3 regions of the Pseudomonas sp. BW7P1 genome follow, and region 1 is predicted to be linked to each of the others. Evidence: predicted binding sites of a transcription regulator. Region 1 holds the regulator's gene; each other region holds the start of a gene.

Region 1 (7,275 bases):
AGGGCATGAAACAGGAACAGGGTCGATCGACCGAATACGGCAACGGTGTCGATCCCGGCCTGGCCGAAACGGCGCACACGCTCCATTAAAGTAATTCTTCGCATCAGCGGCGCTTCCCCAGAAGATCTGCGCGGTAATCCGTCGCTGGAAAGTGATACGGCACCGGCCCATCGGGATCACCGGTCATGAACTGACGGATACGCGGCTCATCCGAATTCATCAGCTCGTCCGGCGTACCCTGCCCCAATACCTGGCCATCACCGACCACATAGATATAGTCGGCAATGCTGGCCGTTTCGGCGAGATCGTGGGAAACCACGATGCTGGTGATCCCCAGTGCGTCGTTGAGCAGACGGATCAGACGCACCAGAACGCCCATGGCGATCGGATCCTGGCCGACGAACGGTTCGTCGTACATGAGAATCTGCGGATCGAGGGCAATGGCCCGGGCCAGGGCCACACGACGCTTCATGCCGCCGGAGAGCTCATCAGGCATCAGCTCGATGGCGCCCCGCAGGCCGACCGCCTGCAATTTCAGCAGGACGATGTCGCGGATCATTTCTTCCGGCAATTGGGTATGAACGCGCAGGGGAAAGGCGACGTTCTCGAACACATCGAGATCGGTGAACAGTGCGCCGCTCTGAAACAGCACACCCATATGCTTGCGCGCATCGAACAGATCGCTGCGCGAAAGCGTCGGCAGGTTCTGGCCATTGACCCAGACCTCGCCCTGCGATGGCCGCAACTGGGCGCCCATCAGGCGCAGCAGCGTAGTCTTGCCACACCCGGAAGGCCCCATGATTCCGGTGACCTTTCCACGGGGTATGCGGATATCGACGTTATTGAAAATGCTCCGCGCACCGCGCTTGAAGGAGACTCCCTTCAGCTCGACCGCGTAGGCGTTATCGGCACTCATCTAAACTCCTTGCGATGCAGCCTCTCACTCGGACGCCTGGCTTTCTGGAGAAAGCCCCTACATCCCGGGCAGGCCGAACTGGCGGCGAACTATATCACCGCAAAGGGCGAGCGCCCAAGGCCTCTCCCCGGCCACGTTCAGCGATATGACAGGCCGCAAGCGTCTATTGAGAGGTTTTAACAAGGAGGAATGACAAAGCACGTCGAACTTGCGTGAGGCTTTTCAACATAACCGCTATAATCGTCGCCTTTTCATCGGGCTATACGATTTCTGACATGAGCCAAACCAGCGACCTGATTCAATCGGCACAACGCACCATCCGCCTCGAAGTGGAAGCCATACAAGGCTTGCTGCCCCTTATCGACGCCGATTTCGTACGCGCTTGCGAGATGATTCTGGCCAGCAAGGGCCGTGTCGTAGTGGTCGGCATGGGCAAGTCCGGCCACATCGGCAACAAGATTGCCGCCACCCTGGCCAGCACCGGCACCCCGGCGTTTTTTGTGCATCCGGCCGAGGCCAGTCACGGCGACATGGGCATGATCACCCGTGACGACGTGATTCTGGCCCTGTCGAATTCGGGTTCCACCAACGAAATCGTCACGCTGTTGCCGCTGATCAAACGCCTGGGCATCCAGTTGATCAGCGTGACCGGCAACCCGCAGTCAGCACTGGCCAAGGCCGCGGAAGTCAATCTCAACGTTCACGTCGAGCACGAAGCCTGCCCGCTGAACCTGGCACCCACCTCCTCCACCACTGCCGCACTGGTCATGGGCGACGCCTTGGCCGTGGCGCTGCTGGAAGCCCGCGGTTTCACCGCCGAAGACTTTGCATTCTCCCACCCCGGCGGTGCTTTGGGTCGCCGCCTGCTGTTGAAGGTGGAAAACGTCATGCACGCCGGCGAGGAACTGCCGCAGGTTCAGCGCGGCACCCTGCTCAAGGATGCATTGATGGAAATGACCCGCAAAGGGCTGGGCATGACTGTCATTCTGGAGGCCGATGGCAGGCTCGCCGGGATCTTCACCGACGGCGATCTGCGTCGCACGCTGGATCGCAGCATCGATATTCACAGCGCCACCATCGATCAGGTCATGACCGTACACGGCAAGACCGCCCGCGCCGAGATGCTCGCCGCCGAAGCCCTCAAGATCATGGAAGACCATCGAATCAACGCACTGGTCGTCGTGGACGAGGACGATCGCCCGATCGGCGCCTTCAACCTCTCCGATCTGTTGCGCGCAGGAGTGATGTAAATGAGCACCGATCTGCTGCAACGCGGCAAAGCCATCAAGCTGGCGGTTTTCGATGTCGACGGCGTCCTGACCGACGGGCGCCTGTACTTCCTGGAAGACGGCAGCGAGTTCAAGACCTTCAATACCCTCGACGGCCAGGGCATCAAGATGTTGATGAACGCCGGTGTACAGACGGCCATCATCAGTGGTCGCAAGACTCCGGTGGTCGAGCGCCGAGCGAAAAACCTGGGCATCCCGCACCTGTTTCAGGGACGTGAAGACAAACTTGTCGTCCTGGACGGCCTTCTCGAACAACTGGGCCTAAGCTATGAACAGGTCGCCTACCTGGGTGACGACCTGCCCGACCTGCCGGTGATTCGCCGGGTGGGGCTGGGCATGGCGGTGGCCAATGCGGCTGCCTTCGTGCGCGAGCATGCCCACGGCGTCACCCAGGCCCGCGGCGGCGAAGGTGCCGCCCGTGAATTCTGCGAACTGATCCTGCGCGCCCAGGGCAGCCTCGATGCGGCCAACAACGCGTACTTGTGAGTCAAACCATGTTTAGCAAAAAGTTTCGCAACATACTGCTGTTCGGTTGCATCGCTGCGATTTTCGGCGCAGTCGGCTACTGGAACATCAGCCCGGAACGCTTCCTCGACAAGCCTGCTGTCTCGGCAGAAGAAAGCCCGATCGACTGGTACGCGACCAATACCCACACCTTGCAGTACCTGGAAGACGGCAAGGTGCAGTACGAAATGACGTCCGAGAAGGCCGAACACGTCAAGGCGACCGACATTACACTGGTCACCAGACCCGACCTGAACATGTTTCGCGGTACCGATTTCCCGTGGCACGTAACCAGCGAGCGTGGCGAAGTGAACTCCGGCGGCACCGAAGTCGAACTGATCGACTCGGTCCGGATCAAGCGTACCGACGAAAAGAACCGCGACACCCTGATCACCAGCACCCGCATGACGGTGTTCCCTCAGCAGCAATATGCGCAGACCCAGCAACCCGTTAGAATCGACGGCGCTGGCGGTGTATCGACCGGCGTGGGAATGAAAGCGTATTTGAAGGAAAGCAGGATACACCTGCAATCGAACGTAAGAGGACAGTATGAGGCTCGTTAAAACCCTCCCTATTTTGCTCAGTCTGGGCGCAGCACTGGGAAGCGTGAGCGCCTGGGCTCTGCCGAACGATCAGGAGCAGCCGATCCGCATTCAGGCCGACGATGCCCAGCTGGACGACAAGAATGGCGTTGCCACTTATAAAGGCGCGGTGATCATCACCCAGGGTTCGATGATCGTCAAAGGCGACACCGTGACGCTGACACGCAACCCGGCCGGCGAAATCGATGTGGTGACTTCGGTAGGCAACCTGGCCTACTTCGAACAGCTGCAGACCGCTGGCGACAAGAAACCGGTCCAGGGCTGGGGCAAGACCATCCAGTACCACGCACAGCAAAACCGCGTCGTACTGATCGACAGGGCCAAGGTCGTCGACAAGGACAACAACACCACTCAAGGCGAGAAGATCGTCTATGACACGGTGAAAAAACTCGCCAGCGCAGGTCGCGCCACCGGCACCAAGGTCACCGAAGCCCGTCCGCGCATCGACATGGTGATCCAGCCGAAGAAGAAAACCGACGAGAAAACCCAGTAATGGCAACTCTGAAAGCTCAGCACCTGGCCAAGGCCTACAAAAGCCGCCAGGTCGTGCGCGACGTCAGCCTGTCGATCGACAGCGGTCAGATCGTGGGCCTGCTCGGACCGAACGGCGCCGGCAAGACCACCTGCTTCTACATGATCGTAGGCCTCGTGCAGGCCGATCAGGGCCGCGTCCTGATCGACGACCTGGACGTCAGTCACCAGCCGATGCACGGCCGCGCCAAGGCAGGAATCGGCTATCTGCCGCAAGAAGCGTCGATCTTCCGCAAACTGTCGGTCGCCGACAACATCATGGCCATCCTGGAAACCCGCCAGGAACTCGACAAGGCCGGTCGTCGCAAGGAGCTGGAAAGCCTGCTGCAGGAATTCCACATCAGCCATATCCGCGACAACCTCGGCATGAGCCTGTCCGGTGGTGAGCGTCGCCGGGTGGAAATCGCCCGTGCGCTGGCCACCGCACCGAAATTCATCCTGCTCGACGAACCGTTCGCCGGTGTCGACCCGATTTCCGTGGGCGACATCAAGCAGATCATCCACCACCTCAAGGCCAAGGGCATCGGTGTACTGATCACCGACCACAACGTCCGCGAGACCCTGGACATCTGCGAAACGGCCTACATCGTCAACGACGGCCAGCTGATCGCCGAAGGCGACTCCGCCACCATCCTTGCCAACGATCTGGTGAAGGAAGTGTATCTGGGTCACGAGTTCCGCCTCTAAGCGCGACAGCGTTCGACCAGCCGTCCGGTGCTGTAACGTTGAAGCGCATTTTTATAGGCTTTTATTGTTACAGCGCTCTAGGCAAACACGACAGTTTCGGGCATATAATTTGCTTGAATTTGGCGCTTCGGCGCCCTGTAGTGGATGGCGCATAGCGCCGGCGAATAAGGTGTTAAGCCCCTGCCATGAAACCATCGCTAGTCTTGAGAATGGGCCAGCAGCTGACGATGACACCGCAGCTGCAACAGGCCATCCGCCTGCTCCAATTGTCGACCCTGGATCTGCAGCAGGAGATCCAGGAGGCTCTGGAATCCAATCCGATGCTCGAACGCCAGGAAGATGGCGACGACTTCGACAATTCCGACCCGCTGGCCGACAGCGCCGAGCAGAAGCCCAATACCGAGATTCAGGAGCCTTCCTATCAGGAAACCGCGCCGACGGTCGACAATCTCGAGGACGGCGAATGGAACGAACGCATCCCCAACGAATTGCCTGTGGACACCGCCTGGGAAGACGTCTACCAGACCAGCGCCAGCAGCCTGCCCAGCAGCGATGACGACGAGTGGGATTTCACCACCCGCACCTCCGCCGGCGAAAGCCTGCAAAGCCACCTGCTGTGGCAACTGAATCTGGCGCCGATGTCCGACACCGACCGCCTGATCGCCGTGACCCTGATCGACTGCATCAACAATCAGGGCTATCTCGACGAAACCCTCGAAGAAATTCTCGATGCGTTCGATCCGGAACTGGACATCGAACTGGACGAGATCGAAGCCGTCCTGCATCGCATCCAGCAGTTCGAACCCGCCGGCATCGGCGCCCGCAACCTGGGCGAGTGCCTCTTGCTGCAGTTGCGCCAGCTTTCAGCCAAGACCCCCTGGCTCAATGAAGCCAAACGCCTGGTCACCGATTACATCGACTTGCTCGGCAGCCGCGACTACAGCCAGTTGATGCGGCGCATGAAGCTCAAGGAAGATGAACTGCGCCAGGTCATCGAGTTGGTCCAGAGCCTCAACCCGCGCCCAGGCTCGCAGATCGAATCCACCGAAGCCGAGTACGTGGTGCCTGACGTGATCGTGCGCAAGGACAACGAGCGCTGGCTGGTGGAGCTGAACCAGGAATCGGTGCCGCGCCTGCGGGTCAACGCTCAATACGCCGGTTTCGTCCGTCGAGCCGACACCAGCGCCGACAACACCTTCATGCGCAATCAGTTGCAGGAAGCCCGCTGGTTCATCAAGAGCCTGCAGAGCCGCAACGAAACCCTGATGAAAGTGGCCACCCAGATCGTCGAACATCAGCGCGGCTTCCTGGAGTATGGCGACGAAGCCATGAAGCCCCTGGTCCTGCATGACATTGCCGAAGCGGTGGGCATGCACGAGTCGACGATTTCCCGGGTGACCACGCAAAAATTCATGCATACCCCCCGGGGCATCTATGAACTGAAATACTTTTTCTCCAGCCACGTCAGCACCTCCGAAGGCGGCGAATGCTCGTCCACGGCGATCCGCGCGATCATCAAGAAACTGGTCGCTGCGGAAAATCAGAAAAAGCCGTTGAGCGACAGCAAGATCGCTGGTTTACTGGAGGCACAAGGCATTCAGGTGGCTCGCCGCACCGTCGCCAAGTATCGCGAATCCCTCGGAATCGCGCCTTCGAGCGAACGCAAGCGGTTGATGTAAGCCACGTTACAGCGTTCCAGTGGCAGGCTCTTCGGCCTGCCGCTTTATGCACTGGCAACGAAGGAGAAGCTGTATGCAAGTCAACATCAGTGGACACCAACTGGAAGTTACCCCACCTCTCCGTGAATACGTTGAGCAAAAGCTCAAGAGGCTTGAGGGACATTTCGACAAGATCACCAACGTGCAAGTCACGATGTGCGTCGAAAAACTGAAGCAGAAAATCGAAGCCACGCTGCATATTCCCGGCAACGAGGTCGTCGCCAACGCGGAACATACCGATATGTACGCGGCGATCGACGCGCTGACCGACAAGCTTGATAAACAACTCAAAAAGCATAAGGAAAAGACCCAGAGCCTGCTCCAGGGCGCGACCGGTCGATAACCCCCACCCCCATGATCCGACTTGAAAGCATCCTGACCCCCGGCCGTTCCCTGGTGAACGTGCCGGGCGGCAGTAAAAAGAAAGCCCTCGAACAAATTGCCAACCTGATCGCCCGGGAAGTCCCGGATCTGGAGATGCAAGACGTCTTCGAAGCGCTGATTGCCCGTGAAAAACTCGGCTCGACGGGTTTTGGCAACGGCATCGCCATTCCTCACTGCCGTCTCAAGGGCTGTGAAGCGCCCATCAGTGCCTTGATGCACCTGGAAGCGCCTATCGACTTCGACGCCATCGATGGCGCGCCGGTTGACCTGCTGTTCGTGCTGCTGGTCCCGGAAGCTGCCACCGATGCGCACCTGGAGCTGCTGCGTCAGATCGCCAGCATGCTCGACCGCAAGGAAGTACGCGAGAAACTGCGTCGCGCCACAACCAACGAAGCCTTGTATCAGGTTGTCCTGGACGAGCAAAACGGGCACTAAACATGCGCTTGATCATCGTCAGTGGCCGTTCCGGCTCGGGCAAGAGCACCGCACTGGATGTCCTTGAGGACAACGGTTACTACTGCATCGACAATCTGCCGGCCGGCCTGCTGCCGGAGCTGGCGGAACGCGCACTGATTCATACGGAACTGTCTCAGCCACTGGTCGCGGTATCGATCGATGCACGCAACCTGCCGAGCCATCTTTCG
Region 2 (7,275 bases), 610 kb from region 1:
CTGTAGTACAGCTCATATTCCAGTGGGTGTACGAAGGTGCGGACCTTGATTTCTTCTTCGGATTTCAGCGCGATGTAGGCATCGATGAAGTCATCGGAGAACACGCCGCCCTTGGTCAGGAACGCACGGCCCTTGTCCAGCTCTTCCAGGGCTTCTTTCAGGCTGCCGCAAACCTGCGGAATCTCTTTCGCCTCTTCAGGCGGCAGGTCGTACAGGTTTTTGTCTGCTGCGTCGCCTGGGTGGATCTTGTTCTGGATGCCGTCCAGACCGGCCATCAGCAGCGCTGCGAAAGCCAGGTACGGGTTGGCGGCCGGATCCGGGAAACGTGCTTCGATACGACGGCCGCGCGGGCTGTTGACGTAAGGAATACGGATCGAGGCGGAACGGTTGCGAGCCGAGTAGGCCAGCATCACCGGAGCTTCGAAACCTGGCACCAGACGCTTGTAGGAGTTGGTGGCCGGGTTGGTGAAGCCGTTCAGGGCCTTACCGTGCTTGATGATGCCGCCGATGAAGTACAGGGCGGTTTCGGACAGACCGGCATAGCCTTCGCCAGCGAAGGTGTTCTTGCCGTCTTTGGCGATGGACATGTGCACGTGCATACCCGAACCGTTGTCACCGTACAGTGGCTTCGGCATGAAGGTCGCAGTGCGGCCGTAGGCATCGGCCACGTTGTGTACAACGTATTTCAGAGTCTGAACTTCGTCAGCTTTCTTCACCAGGGTGTTGAACTTGACACCAATTTCGTTTTGACCGGCGGTTGCCACTTCGTGGTGGTGAACTTCAACGGTCTGACCCATCTCTTCCAGTGCGTTGCACATGGCGGTACGGATTTCGTGGTCGTGGTCGAACGGCGGAACCGGGAAGTAGCCGCCCTTGATACCTGGACGGTGGCCCTTGTTGCCGCCTTCCACGTCCTGGTCGGACATCCACGAGCCTTGCTCGGAGTAGATCTTGAACATCGAGCCGGAGATGTCGGACTTGAACTTCACTTCGTCGAAGATGAAGAACTCAGGCTCGGGACCGGCGAATACGGTGTCACCGATACCGGTGGTCTTCAGGTATTCCTCGGCGCGACGGGCGATGGCGCGTGGGTCGCGGTCGTAGCCCTGCATGGTCGAAGGCTCGATGATGTCGCACACCAGGATCAGGGTCGGTTCTTCGGTGAACGGGTCCAGAACGGCGGTTTCGTCGTCCGGCATCAGGATCATGTCGGAGGCTTCGATGCCTTTCCAGCCAGAGATGGAGGAACCGTCGAACATCTTGCCCGCTTCGAAGAAGTCGTCTTCCAGCGCATCGCGAGCCGGCATGGTCACGTGGTGCTGAGTGCCTTTGGTGTCCGTGAAGCGCAGATCAATCCACTTGACGTCATGATCTTTGATGAGTTGAACCGACTTCGACATAGTGTCCTCCGGGTGGCTTAGGGCTGGTAGTGGATGCCCTTAAATGTTGGTGATGCCGGCGCGAATATCTGCCAAGGCAACCTGCCTCACAAGGGAGCAAATTGCATGCCAGTGCCCCAGCATGGGTTTTCTGCCCCAAATTCACGCTTATAAGGGTGCAAAATGCACAAACGGTAAAAATCTCGCCCTTTAATGTAGCGCCTTGATTCGAAAATGACCTGTTTTGGTGCATGAAAAACCTTCTGCACATTAACTGGTTAAACCTTGAGCAATTTCCGCTATAATCCGCGCCCCCCTTTTTCGGCTGGCCCAGCGCGCGCTGTTTTCATGAAACTAATCGTTAAAGTCTTCCCCGAGATCACCATCAAAAGCCGACCTGTCCGGACGAAGTTCATCCGCCAGCTGGCCAAGAACATTCGCACCGTGCTCCGTGACCTGGATCCGGCCGTGGTGGTGAACGGCGTATGGGACAATCTCGAGCTGGAAACCCGCGTCACCGATCCCAGGGCCCTGAAAGAAATGGGTGAGCGCCTGACCTGCATGCCGGGCATCGCGCACTTTCTGCAGATCGACGAGTACCCGCTAGGTGACTTCGACGACATCACCGAAAAGTGCAAGCAGCACTTCGGTGACTTGCTGGCCGGGAAGATTTTCTCGGTGCGCTGCAAGCGTGCGGGCAAGCATTCGTTCAGCTCGATGGATGTCGAAAAATACGTCGGCAGCAAGCTGCGCCGTGAATGCGGAGCCGCCGGGATCGACCTGAAAGCGCCGGAAATCGAAGTCCGTATCGAAGTTCGCGACAAACGGTTGTTCGTGATCCACAGCCAGCACAATGGCATCGGCGGCTACCCGCTCGGTGCGCTGGAGCAGACGCTGGTATTGATGTCCGGCGGCTTTGACTCGACGGTTGCTGCGTACCAGATCCTGCGCCGCGGCCTGATGACGCACTTCTGCTTCTTCAATCTGGGCGGTCGTGCCCACGAGCTGGGCGTGATGGAAGTCGCGCATTTCATCTGGAAGAAGTACGGCAGCTCGCAACGCGTGCTATTTGTCAGTGTCCCGTTCGAAGAAGTGCTGGGCGAAATTCTCGGCAAGGTCGACGACAGTCATATGGGCGTCGTATTGAAGCGTATGATGTTGCGCGCAGCGTCGAGCATTGCCGAACGCCTGCACATTGATGCGCTGGTCACCGGTGAAGCGATTTCCCAGGTGTCGAGCCAGACGTTGCCGAACCTGTCGGTCATCGATTGCGTCACGGACAAGCTGGTCCTGCGTCCGCTGATCGTCGCCCACAAGCAGGACATCATCGACACGGCCGACCGGATTGGTACCGGTGACTTCGCCCGGCACATGCCGGAGTACTGCGGCGTCATCTCGGTCAACCCGAAGACCGCCGCCAAGCGTGGCCGGGTCGAGCACGAAGAGCAGGAATTCGATATGGCGGTGCTCGAGCGTGCGCTCGCAAACGCCAGACTGGTGCCGATCGATCGGGTGATCGACGAATTGGGCCAGGATTTGCAAATCGAAGAAGTCAGCGAGGCGCTGGCCGGTCAGATCGTCATCGACATCCGTCACCCGGATGCTGCCGAGGATGATCCGCTGGAACTCGCCGGCATAGAGGTACAGACGATGCCGTTCTACGCAGTGAACGCTCGTTTCAAGGAACTGGATCCGACTCGCCAGTACCTGCTGTATTGCGACAAAGGCGTGATGAGTCGCCTGCATGCCCATCATCTGCTCAGTGAGGGGCATGCCAATGTGCGCGTTTATCGACCGAGCTAAGTGCCCGGGGCTGTTTGCCTGTGGCCTGCGTCACCGGCCCCCCGACACTGCCGTCAAGCTGTAACGGCCATGCCGGACACTACTGCCAATCGCTGCCATGACTTGTCAGCAAACCGAATCCTCTGATCGAGATACACAAGTGATCGAAAATCTACGTAACATCGCCATCATTGCCCACGTTGACCACGGTAAAACCACCCTGGTAGACAAACTCCTGCGTCAATCCGGCACCCTGGAGCGCAACGAGCTCAACGACGAGCGCGTGATGGACTCCAACGACCAGGAAAAAGAGCGCGGCATTACCATTCTGGCGAAAAACACCGCCATCAACTGGAACGGCTACCACATCAACATCGTGGACACCCCGGGCCACGCCGACTTCGGCGGCGAAGTAGAGCGCGTCATGTCCATGGTCGACTCCGTGCTGCTGCTGGTCGACGCCCAGGACGGCCCTATGCCGCAAACCCGTTTCGTGACCAAGAAGGCGTTCGAAGCCGGTCTGAAGCCGATCGTCGTGATCAACAAGGTCGACCGTCCGGGCGCGCGTCCTGACTGGGTTCTGGACCAGATCTTCGACCTGTTCGACAACCTGGGTGCCACCGACGAACAGCTGGACTTCAAAGTCGTCTACGCCTCGGCCCTGAACGGCATCGCCGGTCTGGACCACACCGACATGGCCGAAGACATGACCCCGCTGTACCAGTCGATCATCGACAACGTTCCAGCGCCGGCCGTTGACCGTGACGGTCCGTTCCAGATGCAGATCTCCGCACTGGACTACAACAGCTTCCTGGGTGTGATCGGTGTTGGCCGTATCGCCCGTGGTCGCATCAAGCCGAACACTCCGGTCGTCGCCATCGACACCGAAGGCAAGCGCCGCAACGGTCGTATCCTGAAGCTGATGGGTCACCACGGTCTGCACCGCGTTGACGTCGAAGAAGCCCAGGCCGGCGACATCGTCTGCATCAGCGGTTTCGACGAGCTGTTCATCTCCGACACCCTGTGCGACATGAACACTGTCGAAGCGATGAAGCCGTTGACCGTCGACGAGCCGACCGTTTCCATGACCTTCCAGGTCAACGACTCGCCGTTCTGCGGTAAAGAAGGCAAGTTCGTGACTTCCCGCAACATCAAGGAACGTCTGGACAAAGAGCTGCTGTACAACGTTGCCCTGAAAGTCGAAGAAGGCGACTCCGCCGACAAGTTCAAGGTATCCGGTCGTGGTGAGCTGCACCTGTCGGTACTGATCGAAACCATGCGTCGCGAAGGCTTCGAGATGGCTGTGGGCCGTCCTGAAGTGATCATCCGCGAAGTGGGCGGCGTGAAGCAGGAACCGTTCGAAAACGTGACCATCGACATCCCTGAAGAATCCCAGGGCAAGGTCATGGAAGAGATGGGTCTGCGTAAAGGCGACCTGACCAACATGTCCCCGGATGGCAAGGGCCGTGTGCGCCTGGAGTACAACATCCCGGCTCGCGGTCTGATCGGTTTCCGTAACCAGTTCCTGACTCTGACCAACGGCGCAGGCATCCTGACCTCGATCTTCGATCGTTACGACACCATGAAGTCCGGCCACATGTCCGGCCGTCAGAACGGTGTTCTGGTATCGGTTGAAACCGGCAAGGCGCTGACCTACTCCCTGGAAACCCTGCAGGCGCGTGGCAAGCTGTTCGTGGAACACGGCCAGGAGATCTACAACGGTCAGATCGTGGGTCTGAACAGCCGTGACAACGACCTGGGCGTCAACCCTACCAAGGGCAAGAAGCTCGACAACATGCGTGCTTCGGGTAAAGACGAAACCATCGCCCTGGTTCCACCTGTCCGCTTCACCCTGGAACAGGCTCTGGAATTCATCCAGGATGACGAGCTGTGCGAAGTGACGCCGAAGTCCATCCGTCTGCGCAAGAAGATCCTGGACGAAGGCGAGCGCACCCGCGCTGCCAAGAAAGCCAAGGCATAAGCTTTAGCCAGGCATGAAAAAAACGCCCCCGGTCGAGAGACCGGGGGCGTTTTTGTTTGTCCGGGCTTTGCGTGGTATGTGTCCCGGCGCTATCGCGGGCAAGCCCGCTCCCACAGTGTCATGAGTCGTATCTGAAGTTTGCGTACAGCAAAAATCACTGTGGGAGCTGGCTTGCCAGCGAAGGCGGCCGATCAGTCGCCGGACATCTCAGGGCCGATCAGAACTTCTCGATCGACCGCGAATTCTGCACCCGCTCCACTTCCTTCGGCTTGTACGCGCAATACCCCGGGCGCGGGCCGATTTTCGGGTGGTTGCGGCAGGTATCCGGGCGCTTGTCATAAATGGTGCACAGCCGGCTCTTGCGATCCAGGTAGTAGCAATCGTTGTTGCTCATGCGCTGCAGGGTGAAGATCCCCGACTTCTGGTTGAAGCGCTCCACCAGACCTTCCTTTTGCAGGCGTTTGGCGATGTTTTTCGGCGGCTCGCCCAGTTCGAACTCGTCGACCACGCCGATGCGCACCAGGTCCTTTATCTTGACCTCGACCGGCAGTGTGCAGCAGCTGGAAACGCACGAGCCGCACATCGGGGCCGAGTATTTGGCCCAGGTTTCGAGGCGGTCGATCTCGGCGGCGGCGATCAGGTTGGGCTTCATCATCGGGGTTTACCAGGCGTGTGCGTCAGGGCGCGCGATCATACCGGGACGGGTGGATTTTTGAACAACCTTTCGCCGGTTTTTTCTTTCTGTCATCACCGAAGCCGACAATTCGGCATGGCCCCTGCATTCATTCAGGCATTCGCCAGGGTATTGCCGGACGAACGCTCACTCTCAGGAAAAACTGCCGAACCAGAGCCGCTACCGTCGGTCAGACCGTCTAGGCTCTGACAATTCCCCGCTTGCTCGAGGTCCTATCGATGACTCAAGAACCACTAGTTCGCGAAGCAGAGGTGGCCGCATTCCGCGACGCCGTCCTGACCAAGCTCACCTACGCGGTGGGCAAAGACCCGGATCACGCCTTCGACCATGACTGGTTCGAAGCCATCGCCCTGGCGGCGCGCGATCACATGGTCGAGCACTGGATGGATCACACCCGACAGATCTACCGCAAAGGGCAGAAGCGGGTGTATTACCTCTCGCTGGAGTTTCTCATCGGCCGTTTGCTGTACGACAGCCTGAGCAATCTGGGCTTGCTTGACGTCGCTCGCGAGGCGCTGACCGAGCTGGGCGTGGATCTGGAGCGCATCCGCCTGCTGGAGCCCGACGCCGCGCTGGGCAACGGCGGCCTGGGACGGCTGGCGGCGTGCTTCATGGAAAGCATGTCGACTCTCGGCATCGCCGGCCACGGCTACGGCATTCGGTATGAGCACGGCCTGTTCCGCCAGGCCATCGTCGACGGCTGGCAGCAGGAGCAGACCGAGCACTGGCTGGATTTCGGCAACCCGTGGGAGTTCGAACGGCCGGAGGTCGTCTATACCATTGGCTTCGGCGGCAGCGTCGAAACCGTCACCGATGTCACCGGCAAGAGCAAACAGGTCTGGCAGCCGGCCGAAACCGTGCGGGCGATTGCCTACGACACCCCGGTGGTCGGCTGGCGCGGGGCGAGCGTCAACACCTTGCGCCTGTGGCGGGCCCGGGCGATGGAAGATCTGCACCTGGAGCGCTTCAACGCCGGTGACCATTTGGGTGCCGTGGCCGAGGTGGCGCGCGCCGAAAGCATCTCCCGCGTGCTTTATCCGGCGGACAGCACCGAGGCCGGGCAGGAGCTGCGCCTGCGTCAGGAATACTTTTTCGTCGCCGCGTCGCTTCAGGATCTGCTGCGCCGTCATCGCAACATGCACACCTCGGTGCTGACCCTTGGCGATCACGCGTCGATCCAGCTCAACGACACTCACCCTTCGATTGCCGTCGCCGAACTGATGCGGCTGCTGGTGGATGTCTACGACGTGGCCTGGGATGCGGCGTGGCAAGTCACCGTCGATACGCTGTCGTACACCAACCACACGCTGCTGCCAGAAGCACTGGAAACCTGGCCGGTAGGGCTGATGGAGCGCATGCTGCCGCGGCACATGCAGATCATTTATTTGATCAACGCCCAGCACATCGATTCGCTGCGGGCCAAAGGCATTCACGATTTC
Region 3 (7,275 bases), 940 kb from region 1:
GTTTTTGCACCGATTGGATGCGGCTTGCCCGCTAATGGAGCGACAAGTCAGCCATGAAACAACAGGAACAGCAGCACCAGGTTGCCCAGCAGCGCCAGTAACGCCAATGTCCGCCAGACCTTCAGCGGTTCCCGTTCGAGCAGGGGGCGAGGGCGAACATTCAGGCTGCGACGTTCACCCTGTTCCAGCGTGAGCAGCCATTCTTCGGCGGTTTCATAGCGTTGCAACGGGTCGGCCGAGACGCCACGTTCCAGACACTGCGCCAGCCATTCCGGCAGATCCGGCCGATAACGCGCCGCACTCACCGGCACCCCGAAACGCGGACGCTGAAAGGCTTCGATCTCGCCGTAGGGGAAGTGTCCGGTGAGCAGGAAAAACAACGTCACGCCCACCGCATACAGATCCTGACGAGCCTCGGGTGCATCGCCCCGAAAAGACTCCGGGGCGATATAACTCGGGGTTCCCGGCAGCGTCGATGGCGTGTCTTGCGAAAGGCCTGGGCAATACGCCAGACCGAAATCCAGCAGGCGCAACTCGGCGTCGTCCCCCAGCAGCAGGTTTTCCGGTTTGATGTCGCGGTGCAGAATCTGCCGCCGATGCAGCAGGCCGACGGCCCGCAACAGGTGTTCGGCCACGTCCTGCCACTGAGTCAGCGGCATCGGGCCGCTTTGTTCGAACAGTCGCGCCAGGGTGGTCCCCGAATATTCACGCATCACGTAGTACAAATGCTGACGCTGACTGGCGCCATGGACTTCAGGGAAATGTCGCCCGGCCACGCGTTTGAGAAACCATTCCTCCGCCAGCAAGGCCTGGCCTGCGTGGGCATCGTCCGCCAGCCGTGTGGGCAAGGTCTTCAACAGCCACGCCTGGCCTTGGCCATCGAGGACGCGATACAGCAACGATTGTTGGCTCTGACCAACGACGCCTTGCACCAGCCAGCCTTCGAAGCTCTGACCCGGTTTGAGCGTCGGGGGCAGCGGCCATTGCTGCAACTGGATCAGCGCATCGCCGATGCTCGCTTCCCCCACGGCATCCACCCGCACCAGCAAGGCGCTGGCATTGTCCTGGCTGCCGGCCAGATGCGCGGCGTAGACCAGCGTTTGTGCCGCACTGTGCAGGTCCGGTTGATCACGCAGGATTCCGGCGATGGCCGTGTCGCCAAGCACGGCCCAGACACCGTCGCTGAGCAGCACGAAGCTTTCGCCCTCACGCAGCTCGCCGTCGAGAAAATCCAGCACCAGATGCTGATCCAGGCCCAGTGCACGCTTGAGCACGTGCTGCATGCCCGGCTGTTCCCAGACATGATCCTCGGTGATCCGCTGCAGGGTGTCGGCGTGCCAGCGATAAACCCGACAATCCCCCACATGCGCCAGTGTGAAGCGCCTCCCGCGCAGGACCAGCGCGCTGACGGTGGTGAGCAACGGCTGGCCGCCGCCATTGGCCTGCAACCAGCGGTTTTGCGCGAGCAGCAGGCGATCCAGCGCCTGGGCCACGCTCCAGGTCTGCGGGGTGGCGTAATAGTCCAGCGCCAGCGCCTGCAGGGTCGAGCGCGCAGCCAGACCGCCATCGGCGCACTGGCTGACGCCGTCGGCGATGGCAAACAGAAACCCTTTGCTGGCGACCAGCGCCGGGGCTGGCGTGACCAGGCGCAGGGCGTCCTGATTCTCCGCGCGCGGTCCGGTGGCGCTGGCTTCGGCGAAGCTCAGTTGCAGGGCCATTCGAGCCTCAGACCCGGGCAGCCGTCACGGCCGCCGAACCCCAGGTGGTTCTCCAGCGACGTTTGACCCCGTGCAGGCCGAACCATGCCAACACGCCAAGGCTGGCAAACAACCAAAGTGCCAGTTGATAGCTGCCGGTGCTCTGTTTGATCGCGCCCATACCGGCGGCGAGGGCAAAACCGCCGATGCCGCCGGCCATGCCGATCAGCCCGGTCATCACGCCGATCTCGCGGCGAAAACGCTGTGGCACCAGTTGGAACACCGCGCCATTACCTGCGCCGAGACCGAGCATGGTGCAGACGAACAGCGCCAGCGCCGCGTAGGAACTTGGCAGGTTGAAGCCGACGGCCGCGATGCAGACCGCCGCCACCGTGTACATCGCCAGCAAGGTGCGAATCCCGCCGAAACGGTCGGCCAGCGCGCCGCCCAGCGGGCGCATCAGGCTGCCGCCGAACACGCAAGCAGCGGTGTAGTAACCGGCGGTGACCGGGCTCAAGCCGTATTGGTCGTTGAAGTAGCCGGGCAGGGCGCTGGCCAGGCCGATGAAGCCGCCGAAGGTGACGCTGTAGAAAAACATGAACCACCAACTGTCACGGTCGCCCAGGGCCTTGAAGTAGTCGGCCATGGCTTTGGCTTTTGGTCGCTCCGGCGCGTTTTTCGCCAGCCAGGCAAACAGCACCAGGGTCAGGATCAGCGGAATCAGGGCGAAACCGAACACATTGCTCCAGCCGAACGCCGCCGCCAGTACCGGGGCGATCAGCGCCGCGAACACGGTCCCGGAGTTGCCGGCCCCGGCGATGCCCATCGCCTTGCCCTGATGTTCGGGCGGATACCACTGCGAGGCCAGCGGCAGGGCCACGGCGAACGAGGCGCCGGCCATGCCGAGGAACAGACCGAGCAACAAGGCTTGTTCGTAACTGTGGATGCCGAGTTTCCACGCACCGAACAGCGCACATATCACGGTCACCTGGCCAATCAGCCCGGCGGTTTTCGGCGACAGGCGATCGGCGAGCATGCCCATCGCAAAGCGCAACACGGCCCCGGCCAGAATCGGCGTGGCTACCACGAGTCCGCGCTGTTGAGTGGTCAGGTGCAAGTCGGCGGCAATCTGCACCGCCAACGGGCCGAGCAGATACCAGACCATGAAGCTCAGGTCGAAATACAGGAAGGCCGCGAACAGGGTCGGGGTGTGGCCGGATTTCCAGAAGCTTTTATTCATCGCGCACCTCAGCGGTAGAGAATCTCGAGAAGGAGTCAGAACCAGCACAGTGGGGCGCCGCCACGGCCGCACCACCGGCCCCGGTCAATGGGGCCAAAACGCAAAAACGCCGCTACCCGGATCGCCGAAAGGGGCGAAGGAGGTGAGCGACGTCTTTGTCGTGGGTGGGGCAACCGCCGTTGGTTACCTGTGCAGAATACTTAGCGAGATTTGTGCCAACAGTGCTCGACCGAGTGGCGGCCAATCGCGGGCAAGCCCGCTCCCACAGGTTCCGCATTAATCACAGACACTGTGTACGACAGGGAAACCTGTGGGAGCTGGCTTGCCAGCGATGGGGCCTTTACAGGCTCCACGAAACCTCAGCCAAACAACTCGCTCATGGCAATGATCTGCTCCGCGACCTGGATCAGTTTCTGCTGACGGCTCATGGCCTGGCGGCGCATCAGGGTGTAAGCCTCTTCTTCGTTGCAGTCCTTCATTTTCATCAACAGACCCTTGGCCAGTTCGATGCGCTTGCGCTCGGCCAGTTGCTGGTCGCGAGCTTGAAGCTGGGCACGCAGGGCCTGGTCGCTTTCGAAGCGGGCCATGGCCACGTCGAGAATCGGCTGCAGGCGTTGTGCGTGGATGCCTTCGACGATGTAGGCACTGACCCCGGACTTGATCGCCTGACGCATCACGCCGGGGTCGTGCTCGTCGGTGAACATCACGATCGGCCGTGGCTGGTCACGGCTGACCAGTACCACTTGCTCCATCACATCGCGGCCCGGTGACTCGGTATCGATCAGGATCACGTCCGGGCGCACCGTTTCGACGCGCGCCGGCAGATCGATGGTCAGGCCGGACTCGTCGATGACCTCGAAACCGGCCTCGGTCAGCGCAGCTTTCAGGCGGCCGACTTTTTTCGCCGTGTCGTTGATCAGCAGAATGCGCAGCATGTTCGCGGTCTCCTGTCAGCGGTGGGCGAGAAGGGGAGTGAGGTCGCTCAATGCATGCAATTTAAAGCTTCGGGCATAGGCAGCCGGGTCGCTGCCGTCCCAGACCTTGCCGTCGATCAACTGGCTGCTGCGCATGTCCTCGGTGCCGACTTGCACACCGACTGCGCTGGCGGCGTCGCGGTACAGCGTCAGCTGTTGCACCTGACGGGCGACGGCGAGGTAATCCGGGTCGTCACGCAGCAAACCCCAGCGGCGAAACTGGGTCATGAACCACATGCCGTCCGACAGGTACGGCAGATTCACCGCACCATCGCCGTGAAAACGCAGGGCGTGCGGGTCTTGCCAGCGGTTGCCCAGACCGTCGTCGTAGGCGCCGAGAAAACGCGGTTCGATGCAGGACACCGGGGCGTCGAGGTACTCGGCGGCGCTGAGCAGGTGCGCGGTGCTGCGGCGGTTTTCCGGGCTTTCTTCGATGAAACGGCTGGCTTCGAGGATCGCCATCACCAGCGCCCGGGCCGTGTTGGGGTATTGCTCGACGAAGGCGCGGGTGCAGCCGAGGACTTTTTCCGGATGGTCGGGCCAGATGGTCTGGCTGGTCGCCAGGGTGAAACCGAGATCCTGCTGCACGGCGCTGGCGGCCCACGGCTCGCCGACGCAAAAACCGTCGATGCGGCCGGCCTGCAGGTGCGTGACCATTTGCGGCGGCGGCACCACCACGCTGTCGACATCCTGCAACGGATGAATGCCCTGGCTTGCGAGCCAGTAATAAAGCCACATGGCATGGGTGCCGGTGGGGAAGGTCTGGGCGAAGGTCAGCCTTGCGCGGGTTTGGTGCACGTGGCGGTCCAGCGCCTCAGGACCGGTCACGCCCAGGCTCTGCAAATCGTGGGACAGATTGAGGCTCTGGCCGTTCTGGTTCAGACCCATCAGCACCGCCATGTCGGTGGACGCAACCCCGCCGATTCCCAGGTGCACTGCGTAGATCAGGCCGTAGAGGCTATGGGCGGCATCGAGTTCGCCGCTGACCAGGTTGTCCCGCAGGTTGGCCCATGAGCTCTGGCGCTTGAGATTCAGGGTCAGGCCGTAAGGCTGGGCAAAGCCCTGCGTGGCGGCGACCACCACCGAAGCGCAGTCGCTCAGGGCCATGAAACCCAGATTGATCGCGCTTTTTTCCGGGGCATCGCTGCCGTTGACCCAGGCCAGTGGCCCGATGGAGGTTTGAGTCATGAAGCCACCCTCAAAAAAAACGTCGCCCCGGACTTTGTCGAGGCAAATTCCGGTGACGACGCCATTGTCCTTGCCCGCCTGCCGTCATTGGCCTGCGGGCTGATGCGGGAGCAGGTGCAAGGCATATGCCAGCGCAGCGGATTTGCGCATGCGCCTCGCACGGCAGGGCGATGCCCGGCTATAATCGCCGCCTCTTTTCGCCGCCCGAGTCATAGCCGCCCATGTACACCCTGGCCCGTCAGCTGTTGTTCAAACTTTCCCCGGAAACCTCCCACGATCTGTCGCTGGATCTGATCGGCGCGGGCGGGCGTTTGGGTCTCAACGGCTTGCTGTGCAAGGCGCCGGCTTCGCTGCCGGTGAACGTCATGGGTCTGCAGTTCCCGAACCCGGTGGGACTGGCGGCCGGTCTGGACAAGAATGGCGCGGCCATCGATGGTTTCTCGCAGCTGGGGTTCGGTTTTGTCGAAATCGGTACCGTGACCCCGCGCCCGCAGCCGGGCAACCCTAAACCCCGGATTTTCCGCCTGCCGGAAGCGGAGGCGATCATCAACCGCATGGGTTTCAACAACCTCGGTGTGGATAACCTGCTGGCGCGGGTGGCTGCGGCAAAGTACAAGGGCGTGCTGGGGATCAATATCGGCAAGAACTTCGACACCCCGGTCGAGCGTGCGGTGGACGATTACCTGATCTGCCTGGACAAGGTCTACGCCCACGCCAGTTACGTCACGGTCAATGTCAGTTCGCCGAACACCCCGGGCCTGCGCAGCCTGCAATTCGGTGACTCGCTCAAGCAATTGCTGGCGGATCTGGCCACACGCCGCGCCGAATTGGCCCTGCGCCACGGCAAGCATGTACCACTGGCGATCAAGATCGCGCCGGACATGACCGATGAAGAAACCGCGCAAGTCGCGCAAGCGCTGATCGAAACCGGGATGGACGCGGTGATCGCCACCAACACCACCCTTGGCCGTGTGGGCGTCGAAGGGATGGAGCATGGCGACGAGGCGGGTGGTCTGTCCGGAGCGCCGGTGCGTGAGAAGAGCACCCACACCGTGAAGGTGCTGGCGTCCGAACTGGGTGGCCAGTTGCCGATCATCGCGGCGGGCGGTATCACCGAGGGCAAGCATGCGGCCGAGAAGATCGCTGCCGGCGCGAGCCTCGTGCAGATCTACTCCGGCTTCATCTACAAGGGCCCGGCGCTGATTCGCGAATCCGTGGATGCCATTGCCGCCAGGCGCTGATCTCGGGATATGACAGGACAGGCAAAAAAAGGGCTCCTCGAAGGAGCCCCTGGGCCGTAGCCCGCCGTCCGGGAAGGACGTGCATGGTGATCATGGGTGTTGCGAAATCAGATTGTCGTGTCGGAATAAATGCCCTGTGTCAGCCGACGGCGTGAAGTTCGTTGAGTCTGTGGATTCCCGCAGTGCCGGTCATACCGTCCCAGTTGTCGCCGCGTCCTTCTCGCCAGCCGTTGATCCAGGCTTGACGTACCGACGGTAGAGTAAATGGGCAAAGCTCACGGGACTTGCCACCAACGCCATATTGATACCCGCGCAAAAATGCTCTTTCCAACGGATCACGCTTAAGTCTTCTCATAGGGTGTTTCCCTCACTTGTTGACTGTTTTTGTCGCGTTGACCTCAATCGAGGTCTGGCAGAAAAACTCTGCCGTTGGCGGCTCGCTGCCGGCGTGGCGAGCCAAGGTGTTGACGCCGTTGCGACGTCAACCTGTGTCCAGTTCTAACCAATGAGTCACATCGAGGGAATGACCGTTTTGTCATAAGGACGTAACGAAAAGGGTGCTATGGCGATAAGTAACGTCAGGTTTCATGACCGTTTATTCACCCAACCCCGGTATGATCGGCCCTGCGCTGCATGACGGGGTTAATCCTTTAGTGCGAATGACCCACGTTTACGCTTGGGTACTATTCGACGAAGGGTTGTCCTGAATCATTTTGTTGCATCAACTTTTTTATCTGTCCCGGCATCTAAGCTCTTTTAACCCGAGCAGCGGGGATGGAACGGCACACCTTCGTGCCACGCGGGCGCTCTTGTCGAAAAGCGCCTGATTGAAAACCGGATCGGCAATGCGTTGCCGGTTCATCAGCCAAAGGCTCTGGAAAAACCATGTCCGACCGTTTCGAACTCTTCCTCACTTGTCCCAAAGGCCTTGAAGG

The links. The regulator sigma-54, encoded in region 1, starts transcription at its own class of promoters, with help from an activator protein. The targets are predictions, from matches to a motif close to ANTGGCATNNANNTTGCTNT.
Region 2: glnA (glutamate--ammonia ligase) is a predicted target of sigma-54. The motif match lies at 1,494-1,513, and genes of this name have one in related genera.
Region 3: NWV16_RS09760 (CmpA/NrtA family ABC transporter substrate-binding protein) is a predicted target of sigma-54. The motif match lies at 5,213-5,232, and genes of this name have one in related genera.

What each region holds. Positions count from the first base shown of each region.
Region 1 covers NZ_CP103374.1:1,195,598-1,202,872, reverse strand. The annotation lists gene mlaE (lipid asymmetry maintenance ABC transporter permease subunit MlaE) at 1-104, opposite strand, end outside; gene NWV16_RS05250 (ATP-binding cassette domain-containing protein) at 104-916, opposite strand; gene NWV16_RS05245 (KpsF/GutQ family sugar-phosphate isomerase) at 1,192-2,166, shown strand; gene NWV16_RS05240 (KdsC family phosphatase) at 2,167-2,691, shown strand; gene lptC (LPS export ABC transporter periplasmic protein LptC) at 2,700-3,272, shown strand; gene lptA (lipopolysaccharide transport periplasmic protein LptA) at 3,259-3,804, shown strand; gene lptB (LPS export ABC transporter ATP-binding protein) at 3,804-4,529, shown strand; gene NWV16_RS05220 (RNA polymerase factor sigma-54) at 4,715-6,208, shown strand; gene hpf (ribosome hibernation-promoting factor, HPF/YfiA family) at 6,282-6,590, shown strand; gene ptsN (PTS IIA-like nitrogen regulatory protein PtsN) at 6,602-7,066, shown strand; gene rapZ (RNase adapter RapZ) at 7,069-7,275, shown strand, end outside.
Region 2 covers NZ_CP103374.1:585,415-592,689, forward strand. The annotation lists gene glnA (glutamate--ammonia ligase) at 1-1,400, opposite strand, end outside; gene thiI (tRNA uracil 4-sulfurtransferase ThiI) at 1,728-3,182, shown strand; gene typA (translational GTPase TypA) at 3,322-5,142, shown strand; gene NWV16_RS02685 (YkgJ family cysteine cluster protein) at 5,360-5,797, opposite strand; gene NWV16_RS02690 (glycogen/starch/alpha-glucan phosphorylase) at 6,055-7,275, shown strand, end outside.
Region 3 covers NZ_CP103374.1:2,133,040-2,140,314, forward strand. The annotation lists gene NWV16_RS09745 (bifunctional protein-serine/threonine kinase/phosphatase) at 48-1,718, opposite strand; gene NWV16_RS09750 (nitrate/nitrite transporter) at 1,726-2,937, opposite strand; gene NWV16_RS09755 (ANTAR domain-containing response regulator) at 3,297-3,872, opposite strand; gene NWV16_RS09760 (CmpA/NrtA family ABC transporter substrate-binding protein) at 3,888-5,099, opposite strand; gene NWV16_RS09765 (quinone-dependent dihydroorotate dehydrogenase) at 5,321-6,340, shown strand; gene rmf (ribosome modulation factor) at 6,480-6,695, opposite strand; gene rlmKL (bifunctional 23S rRNA (guanine(2069)-N(7))-methyltransferase RlmK/23S rRNA (guanine(2445)-N(2))-methyltransferase RlmL) at 7,226-7,275, shown strand, end outside.